3 regions of the Kocuria sp. UBA1838 genome follow, and region 3 is predicted to be linked to each of the others. Evidence: riboswitches for the same ligand, from Rfam matches in the RefSeq annotation. Region 3 holds a riboswitch; each other region holds the start of a gene.
What was found. A riboswitch is a leader RNA that binds a small molecule or an ion and turns the genes downstream of it on or off. The one in region 3 is predicted to bind S-adenosylmethionine.
Positions count from the first base shown of each region.

Region 1 (3,514 bases), on a different contig from region 3:
GGACACCGAGCGCACCTCGGGGCGGGCCTCGAGCCACTCGGCGACCTTCTGCGCGTTGGCCACGTGACGTTCCATGCGCAACGACAGCGTCTCGATGCCCTGCTCGATCAAGAACGCGTTGAACGGAGAGATCGAGGTCCCCAGATCGCGCAGCAACTGCACGCGCGCTTTGAGGATGTACGAGAGGTTGACGCCGAAGGCCCCGTCGGCACCGAGATCGCGGGCGTAGACGAGTCCGTTGTACGTCTCGTCCGGTTGGTTGAAACCGGGGAAGCGCTCAGGGTCCCGCGAGTAGTCGAACGCTCCGGTGTCCACGATGAACCCGCCGATCGCCGTGCCGTGGCCGCCCAGGAACTTGGTGGCCGAGTGCAGCACGATGTCCGCGCCCCACTCGATGGGCCGCACCAAGTAGGGCGTGGCGATCGTGTTGTCCACGATGAGCGGGACACCCGCCTCGTGGGCGATCCCGGCGATCGTCTCGATGTCGAACACGTCGTTGCGGGGGTTCGGGATGGATTCACCGAAGAACGCCACGGTGTTCTCGCGCACCGCGTCCCGCCACTGCGCGGGATTGTCCGGGTCCGAGACGAACGTGGTCTCCACGCCCATGCGCGGCAGCGTGTGCTTGAGCAGGTTGTACGACCCGCCGTACAGGGACGGGCTGGCCACCACGTGGGTCCCGGCGCCGCCCAGGTTGAGGATCGCGAGCGTGGCCGCGGCCTGCCCGGAGGAGACCATCAGGGCCCCCACGCCGCCCTCGAGGGACGCGACCCGGTTCTCCACGACCTCCGTGGTGGGGTTGGTCAGGCGCGAGTAGATGGGACCCATCTCCTCGAGCGCGAACCGGGCCGCCGCCGTGCGGGCGTCCGGGAACACGAAGGACGTGGTCTGGTGGATCGGCAGGGCGCGCGACCCGGTCACAGGGTCGGGGTTCTGGCCCGCGTGGATCTGTCGGGTCTCGAACGACCAGCCCTGGGGATTGTCGGGGGTGGGAGCGGTGCTCATGGCCGTACTCCTTCTCGGAAGGATCAGGGGTCCGGTGGCGATCCGCACGGTGCCCGTGCTGTGACCGGGCACCAATGACCCGCGCTTGCCGCACGACGTCGGTCGACGCCACGGCCAGGTCCTCACCCAGGGCACCCCACCGCGGAAGGGAGGGTTGCCGGTCAGCTAGCTGGGGCTTCGCGCTGACTCTCGTGACCTATTACCTCATTGTCCGAACCCGGCGGGGCGGGAGTCAAGCCGGGGACGCTGCGAGCGGGCTCGGGGTCAGTGGCCGCTCGTTCCTGCTGTTCCATCTCCCGGGTGTGCAGTTCCCGGTCCTTCGTCTCACGTGGATGGAAGTAGAACAGACCCGTGAGCACCGCGATCACGAACACCGCGAGCATCACGAAGAACAACGGCCCCACACCGGTCAGGTAGATGACGGGGATGGCCAGCGCCGTGACCAACCCGCCCCCGAAGAACGGTTCGAACACCAGCCTTTGAGACGCGCGTCTCGTTGACCTGGACCAACACAGTCGCCGCCCGGATCAGCCGTCCCGATGCCAGGTCTCGGGAGGTGCGGAGAGCCTGCCCTGCCCACCGGACCGGGCGGCGCAGGTCACACACTCGCCGGGCTCGCGCTCGATTTGGTGGCCCGTGTGGCCGGTGCCACCATGGCGTCATGAACTTGGATCACGTTTCCTTCGCGGCTCAGCCCGACGGCCTCGAGGCCACCACCGAACGCATCGCGAACCGGTTGGGGATCGAACCGGTCAAGGGCGGTGTGCACCCCCGTTTCGGCACCCGGAACATGATCCTGCCGCTCACCGACCACCAGTACGTGGAGGTCGTCACGGTGCTCGAGCACCCCGCCGCGGAGAAGGCGCCGTTCGGTCAGGCCGTCCGTGCCCGTTCTGACGCCGGCGGCGGCTGGCTCGGCTGGGTCGTAGAGGTCCCCGACCTCGCGCCCTTCGAGGCCAAGCTGGGCCGCCCCTCCGTGCCCGGTGGCCGGTTGTTCCCCGACGGTCGGCAGCTCGAATGGCATCAGATCGGCGTGAAGGGTTTGATCTCCGACCCGCAGTTGCCGTTCATGGTGCACTTCGATTCCGAGGACGAGATGCACCCGTCCCAGGCGCGGATCACGGACGTCCGGTTGAGCGGAATGGAGATCGCCGGCTCCCCCGACCGCGTCACGGAGTGGCTCGGCGGTCCCGTGGAGGACGTCCTGGGCTCGCTGGACGTCACCTGGTGCGCCCCCAATGGCACCCCCGGGGTCATGGCCGTCTCGTTCGACACCCCGGACGGCACCGTCACCATTTGATCTGATTCCCTTCGGGACGGCCGACGACGCCGCTCCGCCCGGTCTCCGGCATCAGCCCGCGAGCAGTTGCGGGGCCAGGAAGCCCACGGTGTCCAGGAGAGCGTGGGCGATCAGCAGCGGCATGAGTCGACCGCCGCGGCGGTAGAGCCACACGAACACGAGTCCCATGACCAGGTTCCCGAGCGCGGGTCCGAACCCCTGGTACAGGTGATAGCTGGCCCGCGCCACCGCGGAGGCCACCGCCACGAGCCACCACGACCATCCGAGGGATCGCAAGCGCTCGCACAGGAACGCCACCACGATCATCTCTTCCACGATCGAGTGGCGCAGCGCGGAGAGCACGAGCAAAGAAACCGCCCACCAGGTCTGCTCCATGGTGGATGTGGTGATCTGCGCGGTGATCTCCAGGGACCGGCCCACCTGATAGAGCACCAGGGTGCCGCCGCCCATCACCGCGAACAGGCCCATTCCCCACAGCGTGTCCCACGCGGGTCTGCGCCCATCCACCCCGATCCTGCACAGCACGCCGGGGATCCCCCGCGCCACCCCGGCCATGAGGTACAGGGCCAGCAGCACGGGGACGAGCGCGAAGCCGATGCCCGTGAGCTGGCGCAACGCGTCGATCAGGGGGACGCTGCTCAGGGGCCGGTTGAGCGTCGTCGTGGTGTCGGCCAGCGAGGACCGCATGAGCACCTCGGCCAGATCCAGCACGGCGTAAACCGCGGACGCTCCGAGGGACACGCCGAGCACCAGGACGATCTGAAGCCACGTGTCGGTGCGCGACATAGCGCACTGCGAAGGGGTGGGAGTCTGCACGGGACCATTGTGGCCGCTCGCGAGCGGGACCACGTCTGCGCATCCCCACCCGCCCCTAGACTGTGGGCATGACTTCCGAGCAGCCGTCCTATCCCGTGGCCCCGAGCCGCCCGGTAGAACGCACGTTCCACCGGCACACCTTCGCCGATCCCTACGAGTGGCTCCGGGACAAGGACTCCCCCGAGGTGCGCTCGCACCTGGACGCCGAGAACGCCTACGCGGAGGCCACGACCGAGGATCTGGCGCCCCTGCGCGAGCGGATCTACGGGGAGATCAAGGACCGCACGCTCGAGACGGACCTGTCCGTGCCGTCGCGTCGCGGGGACTGGTGGTACTTCACGCGCACGGTCGAGGGCGGCGCCCACCAGATCTTCTGCCGCGTCCCGGTCACCG
Region 1 is NZ_DDIY01000006.1:249,190-252,703, reverse strand. Features, by position in the region: gene B3I25_RS04375 (bifunctional o-acetylhomoserine/o-acetylserine sulfhydrylase) at 1-1,005, opposite strand, end outside; SAM riboswitch class IV at 1,082-1,202, opposite strand; gene B3I25_RS04370 (hypothetical protein) at 1,167-1,478, opposite strand; gene B3I25_RS04365 (VOC family protein) at 1,667-2,305, shown strand; gene B3I25_RS04360 (CPBP family intramembrane glutamic endopeptidase) at 2,357-3,121, opposite strand; gene B3I25_RS04355 (S9 family peptidase) at 3,190-3,514, shown strand, end outside.
Region 1: linked by a shared signal. The riboswitch ahead of B3I25_RS04375 (bifunctional o-acetylhomoserine/o-acetylserine sulfhydrylase) and the one ahead of B3I25_RS09495 (LLM class flavin-dependent oxidoreductase) in region 3 are both predicted to bind S-adenosylmethionine.

Region 2 (3,514 bases), on a different contig from region 3:
CGGGACAACGCCGTGATCAGCTCGATCCCGCGGGGCGTGTCCGGGGCGGCGGGCTCGTAGCCGTCCGCGATGAACCGCGCGGGAACCGCGCCCAGCGCCAGGGACGTGTCCAGGACGTGGTCCACCGCGAACCCCTCGGACGGCACAGCGTGATCCGCGGTGAGGCCGAGTTCGGACAATCGCGTGGCGGTGCGCTCACGCAACCGGGCGAGGGTGTCCAGCACGGTGGTGGCGGGGTGCTGTTGCGGGTCCTTCCAATAGGACTCGAGTGCGCGCTTGAGCTCGCGGTCGGGGCCGATGCGGGGGTAGCCCAGGATCGTGGCGGCGGGGAACGGGACGGGCTGGGTGCTCATGGGAACTCCTCGGAGCTGGTGTGGGGTATGGCGGTTAGGGGGTGTGATGAGCCGCGGCAACGGGTGTGCTCCGGCGCGGCGGGGTAAGGGGAACGTCAGCGTGGGTGGTGCCGCTACGAACGATTTTCGGCCTGCCCGGATGTGGCGGTCGAAGCCAACACGATCGGTTCACGGGTCGGTCGGGGCTGGTGCGGCGGTCAGGCCGCGGGGCTGCGGCCTCGGTATTCGCGTGCGGCATCCCGGACCCGCAGGTGCTCCAGGATGGTCAGCGCCGCCTCGGGGCGGTTGAACGTGTACAGGTGGAAACCGGCGCAGCCCAGATCCATGAGGTCGTCGATCAGGGACAGGGTGGCCGCGACCCCTCGGTGGCGCAGTTCCTCAGGAGTGTCGGCGCGCAGGAACCGGGTGAGGCGTTCCGGGACCCGGACCCCGGTGATCTCGGTCATGCGCTGCAACCGTTGCGGGTTGCTCAGCGGCATGAGCCCGGCGACCACGGGGATGTGGATGCCCTCCGAGCGCGCGCGTTCCAGGAACGTGGCGTAGTCCTCGGGTTCGTAGAGCACCTGCGTGATCGCGTAGTCCGCACCGGCCTCCTGCTTGTCCCACAGGGACGCGAGATCCGCCTCGAAGTCGCGGCCACGCGCGGGGGACGGGTAGCACGCCACCGACACGGACAGCGGTCGCTGACCCGGGCGGAACCCGGTGCCGAAGCGACGTCGTTCGACGTCCCGGATCAGCTCCACCAGTTGGGAGGCCCGGCCCAGGCCACCCGCGGGGGTCCGCCATTCCCCGGTACCCAGGGGCGGGTCGCCGCGCAGCGCGAGGAGGTCGCGAACGCCGTCGTCCAGCAACTGGTCCACGGCGCGCTCGAGACCCGCGCGGTCCGTGCCACCGCACGTGAAGTGCGCCATGACCGGGGTCTTGGTCGTGCGGCGCAGGTGGCGCAGCGCCTCGCGGGAGACGCCGTGATGGCCGGCGTGACCGTGGGTGACGGAGAAGAAATCCGGCCCGGCCTGGGCCATGGCGTCGATGTTGCGCCACACAGTGTCCGGGTCCGCGGTGGGCCGCGGCGGGAACACTTCGAACGAGACGAGCGTGGAGCGGCGCGGGCGCCGGACCAGCCAGGACGTCCCCGTGGGCGGGCCAGTCACGGGCGCGGGTTCTGACGCTGCGAGGGGTGCGGGCATATAAAAAATCCTCCGGCCTTAGGACGCCGGAGGACGAGCTCCGAGCGCCGTACTTGCCGACCACGCGGTTGCGCGGCGGCCGGATCCTCATCTGGGGCACCCCACTACAGCTGGAGGGTTGCCGCCCGGCTAGCCAGAGCTTCGCACCGGGACTCATGATCCTTTGTTACGAGTAAGCGTAGCACAGCCCCGTGACGAGGCCCACGAACGATGACGGAACCGCCGGCCTCCCGCCGCGCTCGTCTTCCCAAGCGGGCGGAATGGACCGCACGGGGGCACCTGGGCCCTGCCGTGGTCATCCTGCCCCACGACGTGCAGGACATGAAGATGCCCGAGTTGGGACCCGAGAACTGGGTCTCGCGCTCGATAGCCGCGGCGCCGGCCGCGGGCGGGTCCGCGTCCTCGCAGGCACCCGCTCCGACGACGACGCCGTCCCCCTTGCGCAGCGCGACCGCCAACCCCGGTCGTCACGAACCCTGGGACCTGCCGGGAGCGACGTCGTCCACGCAGGAACCCTGAGTTCGGGCCGCCGTGCATCCGGCGGCTCGCCGGTGCACCCGCGTGACGAAAGCGCGGCGAAAAGCAGGGACGCCCACCCGGTCAACCGACCGGTTGAGCGCGCCTTGGCGTGTCATCAGCGACTCAGCACGGGTGCCAGACCTTGCCTCCCGGTTCGTAGCACCGGGGGCCGGTGTAACCGGGATAGCCGCCATCACTCTCGGGAGCCGGGGGCACGTGGGGTGCCGCCGGCAGCTGCGGGGCAGCAGGTACCCGGGGCGCGGCCGGTAGCTGAGGTGCCGCGGGCTGCGCGGGGGCGGGGTCGTAGTTGTAGCTTGGTTGCGGAGCGGGATTGGGCTGGGGTGCCGGATCGCCCACGGCGACCTCGTCCTCCACGACCGCGGGAGGCGCCTCGAGCGTCGGCGTGGGAGTGGGTGTGGAGGACGGGGTGGGACTCGGCGTCGCGCTCGGGCTCGCGGTGCTCGAAGTTGTGGTGCCGGGGGATGCGGATTCCCCCGGCGGCGCGCAGTCCTGCTTCGGGTCGAAGAAACCGACCTGCATGGCCTGGGCCACGTTGTACGCGCTGTCCATCTCTCGCCGGTACGTGCTGTTGGCGCCCACGGTCATGGGCGTTGCCAGGCCCGCCTTGACGAGTGCCTGGTTGGCGTTCAACCCGTCGTCGTCGCGGGTCACTCGTGCGAGGGTGCGGCCGTAGCGGTCCGTGCGTTCCACGTCGTAGTCCAGGTGGATCGTGGTTCCCTTGGGCAGGAGGTCCTCAAGCTTGGCCGTGGCCTCGTCCGCGAGGCACTCGCCGGGCTGACCGTCCCGCGCGACCTCCGGGGTATTGATGTTCAGCAGCCGCACCCGCGTGGACTTCCCCGCGATCGTGGCGTCCAGGGTGTCCCCGTCCACCACGCGTTCCACTGTGGCCACTGAGTCGTCCGGGGTGGTGCGCAGTGCGGCATGGTGTAGACAAGACGCATGGCCACCATCGATGAGCTTCCCGGTGAGATCGTCGCGGACCTGCGTGTGAGCGATGCCCGTCCCCTGAGCGGCGGGGACACCGCCCACGCCTACTGGCTCGAGACCCCGGACGGGCCCCTGTTCGCCAAGACCATGCCGGGTGCCCCGGCGGGCGTGTTGGCGTTGGAGGCGGCGGGACTCGAGGCGCTGCGCGCCGTCGCCCCCGCCGAGGTGCGGGTGCCCAGGGTGCATCACGTGGGCGATGAGGCCCTGGTGCTTGAGTGGATCGACGAGGGTCCCGGACGGCAGGACCGTGCCACGGAACGCAGCATGGGGGCCGGTCTCGCGGCCATCCACCGCGCGCGAGCCCCGCACGTCGGGTGGCTCTCGGCGGAGCTGCCGGAACGCATCGGCTCGTTCCCGGTGGATCTCACGCCCACGGACGACTGGGCCGACTTCCTGTTGCACCGCCGCATCGAGCCGTTACTGCGCGCGGCGATCGACGCGGGACAC
Region 2 is NZ_DDIY01000003.1:156,929-160,442, reverse strand. Features, by position in the region: gene metE (5-methyltetrahydropteroyltriglutamate--homocysteine S-methyltransferase) at 1-353, opposite strand, end outside; gene B3I25_RS01635 (methylenetetrahydrofolate reductase) at 551-1,504, opposite strand; SAM riboswitch class IV at 1,585-1,701, opposite strand; gene B3I25_RS01630 (hypothetical protein) at 1,751-2,059, shown strand; gene B3I25_RS01625 (thermonuclease family protein) at 2,183-2,971, opposite strand; gene B3I25_RS01620 (fructosamine kinase family protein) at 3,020-3,514, shown strand, end outside.
Region 2: linked by a shared signal. The riboswitch ahead of B3I25_RS01635 (methylenetetrahydrofolate reductase) and the one ahead of B3I25_RS09495 (LLM class flavin-dependent oxidoreductase) in region 3 are both predicted to bind S-adenosylmethionine.

Region 3 (3,514 bases):
TGCGCCCCGGTCCCAGGCGCGGGGTTCCGGAGCCGACTTTTGCGCGGCCCGCCGAGCGGCACGGTTGGCCGGCCCCACGGCGGACACCAGCACCGCGACCTGCAGCAGTACACCCACCAGCCCGGCGACGATGCCCCATTCGGGCCGCCCCAGAACGAGCAACACGATCGCCGCCACCACGGCACACACGGCCACGGGAACGGACCACCGCACCCTCGGAAGGGCCGCGGCGTGACCCGCGGACCACGCGGCGTCGGACGTGCGCGTGTGCCAGGTCCGGAGGCCCACGGCCCCGTTGCGATCGAGCGAGCCGGCGGCCGCTGCCCTGACGGTCACCACGGTCACGACGCACACCAGGACCGTGCTGAACGACAGCATGATCACTCCGAGCAGGTCCTCGTCCACGGTTCCCTCCGGGTCACGGGCATTTCCCCCACACTATGAAACAACCCATCCATCTCGTGCTCGATCAGGTCACCGTGCCGCCAACAGGTGGCACTCGGGGAAGCGATGTTCTGCGTCCGGGCGACTGACGGTACGCCAGGCCTCCGTGAACCCGGCATGCTTCATATGATCGGCCATCACGTCCGGATGCCAGCGCCACGCCGGAGCCACGGCGTGATCGAACGAGACCACGGCACGCTCTCCGTCGAGTGCTTGGAACGCCACCATGACCACCCCTCCGGGTGCCATCACGTCCGCCCAGGAGTCCAGGATGCCGGGGAGCCGCGCGGGTGGCACGTGGATCAGACTGAACCGCGCAAGAACGGCGGCCACTCGGCGGTCAGGCCCCGCTGCACCACCCCACGACGTGGGATTCGCATCGCCGGCTTCGAAGGCGACCTGCGGGTACGATGTGCGCGCGATACCCAGCATGGATTCGGACGGGTCCACCCCCACCACGTGCAGACCCCGCTCGGACAGTGCGGCCGTGACGTGGCCCGTGCCGCACCCCACATCCATCGCGGGGCCGGGCGCCCCTGCCGCGATGACGTGATCCGCGAAGGCCTCCACCGCGCGCCGTTCGAGCGCCGTGCGGAAGGGAGCGGGAAAAGCCTTCTCGTAGTCGTTCGCCAAGTGGTCGTAACCGGGTTGCACGCGTTCCACTCTCACACGGGGGTCCCGCCCTGGCAACGGGCGAGGAAGCCGACGACGCCGCCCTGCCGGACCTGCGGGACCGGGCGCGAGCGGCGTCGTCGTTGGAGGGAGGTGTCAGCCCACCAGCTCGCGGGACGGCGTGTCCGCGACGGAGGGCTTGCCCACGAACGCGCCGCGGTACTTCGCGGCGGGGTGGGTGTCCTTGACCCGCAGCTGGCCCTCGCCGTAGAGGGACTCGCGCAGGGTGGTGCCCTCGTACTCGGTGCGGTAGCGCCCGCGCTTCTGCAACTCGGGGACCACGTACTCCACGAAGTCCTCGAAGGAACCGGGGCTCACGTGGTAGGCCAGGTTGATGCCGTCCAGGCCGCCCTCGTCCACCCAGGTCTCGAGCTGATCCGCGACGGTCTGTGCGGAGCCCACGAGCACGGCACCCATCCCGCCCAGGGCGCAGTGCTTGGCGATCTCCTCGCGCGTCCACTGCTTGTCCTTGGACTGCAGCGTGAACGGGGTCAGGAAGGACTGGATGGAGTCGGTCTTGATGTAGTTCAGGGCCTCGTCCTCGTCGAACTGGGACAGGTCCACGCCGGACCACCCACCGATGATCGCCTGGGAGGCCTCCAGGTCCACGTATTGCAGGTAATCGCGGTACTTCTCCTGGGCCTGCTCGTCCGTGTCCGCGACGACCACGGAGAGCATCGCGTAGATCTTGACGTCGTCACGGCTGCGGCCCTCGGCCTGAGCCCGGTCGCGGATCTTGTCGGTCACGAAACGCGTGAGGTCCGGGCGCAACCCGCCGATGAACACGGCTTCCGCGTGCTTACCCGCGAACGCCTGCCCGCGCGAGGACGCGCCGGCCTGGAAGATCAGCGGTGTGCGCTGCGGGGACGGTGCCGTGAGCCCCGCTCCGGGAACCGTGAAGTGCTCCCCGCTGTGCCGGATGGGATGGACCTTGGTGGGATCCGCGTAGACACCCGTCTCACGGTTCTGAACCACAGCGTCCTCCTCCCACGAGCCCTCCCAGAGCTTGTAGCACACGTCCAGGAACTCCTCCGCGATCTCGTAACGCGTATCGTGCTCGATCTGGCGCGGCAGGCCCTGGTTCTCCGCGGCGGAGGGCAGGTAGGAGGTCACCACGTTGAAGCCCACGCGGCCCTTGGTGAGGTGGTCCAGCGTGGCGTACTTGCGGGCCAGGGTGTAGGGCTGCTCGTAGGTCACCGCGCTCGTCACGCCGAAACCCAGGTGCTCGGTCACGGCGGCCATGGCCGAGACCTGCATGAACGGGTCGTTGACCGGGACCTGGGCCCCGTCACGCACGGCCGGAGCCGCGGAGTTCTTGTAGATGTCGTAGATGCCCACCACGTCCGCAAGGAACAGGGCGTCGAACTTGCCCCGCTCCAGCAGCTTGGCCAGCTCCGTCCAGTACTCGATGGTGTTGTACTCGGTGGCCCGGGACCGCGGGTGGCGCCACAACCCGAAGCTCTGGTGATCCACGCAGGTCATGTCGAACGCGTTGACGGAAATCCGTTTGCTCATCTCGGTCAGCCCCTCAGCAGGAACACGACCCGCGCCCCGTGCACCACCTACGGCGGCCTACCTTGCGGGTCCAGCGCGCTTGTGTGGCGCCGTACTTGCCGCATGCGGTGTGTCATGCGGCCCGATCCTCACCTGGGGCACCCCGCTACGGGAGAGGGTTGCCGTCCGACAAGCCAGGGCTAAACGTCGGCACTCGTGATCGTTGTGGCATCGATCCTAACGGGGATCCCCGGTCCTCGGAAACACCTCGGGTTACAGCACGTCACGACGGCGCCCCGGCGCGTCACACGATTTGCACCCGCGGGCTCCCGGCCCGTTCAATGGTGGGGTTCCCATCCGGAGCGGCTGAGAGACCTGGCTCGTTGACGTCGCAGCAACCAGCCCCACGCGGGCAAGGTGCTAATGCCAGGAACGATGGAGTTGATGAATTGAGCCATATCCTCACGCGCCCGGAATCTGCCGTCGACGCCGCGGCGGTCACCTTCGACCGGGTCGGCAAGTCCTTCCCCGCACACAACGGAGCGCATGTCCACGAGGTCCTGAGGGACGTGACCTTCACGGTGCGTCCGGGCGAGATCGTCTCCGTCCTGGGCCCCTCGGGGTGCGGCAAGTCCACCCTGCTACGCGCCGTGGCCGGGCTCGGCACGGCGAGCGAGGGCGAAGTCCGGATCGACGACTCGGTGGTGCGCGAGATCGACCCGCGCTGCGCCGTCGGCTTCCAGGAACCGCGGTTGCTGCCGTGGCGCAGCGTGGCGCGCAACGTGGCACTGGGTCTGCCCCACGGGACTCCCGCCCAGGAGGGGAAGCGGCGGGTGGCGCAGCTGTTGGAGCTCGTCGGCCTGTCCCACCACGCGAATCACCGTCCCTCGGAGATCTCCGGGGG
Region 3 is NZ_DDIY01000017.1:85,664-89,177, reverse strand. Features, by position in the region: gene B3I25_RS09505 (SdpI family protein) at 1-405, opposite strand, end outside; gene B3I25_RS09500 (class I SAM-dependent methyltransferase) at 475-1,107, opposite strand; gene B3I25_RS09495 (LLM class flavin-dependent oxidoreductase) at 1,213-2,640, opposite strand; SAM riboswitch class IV at 2,718-2,832, opposite strand; SAM riboswitch class I at 2,961-3,052, shown strand; gene B3I25_RS09490 (ABC transporter ATP-binding protein) at 3,060-3,514, shown strand, end outside.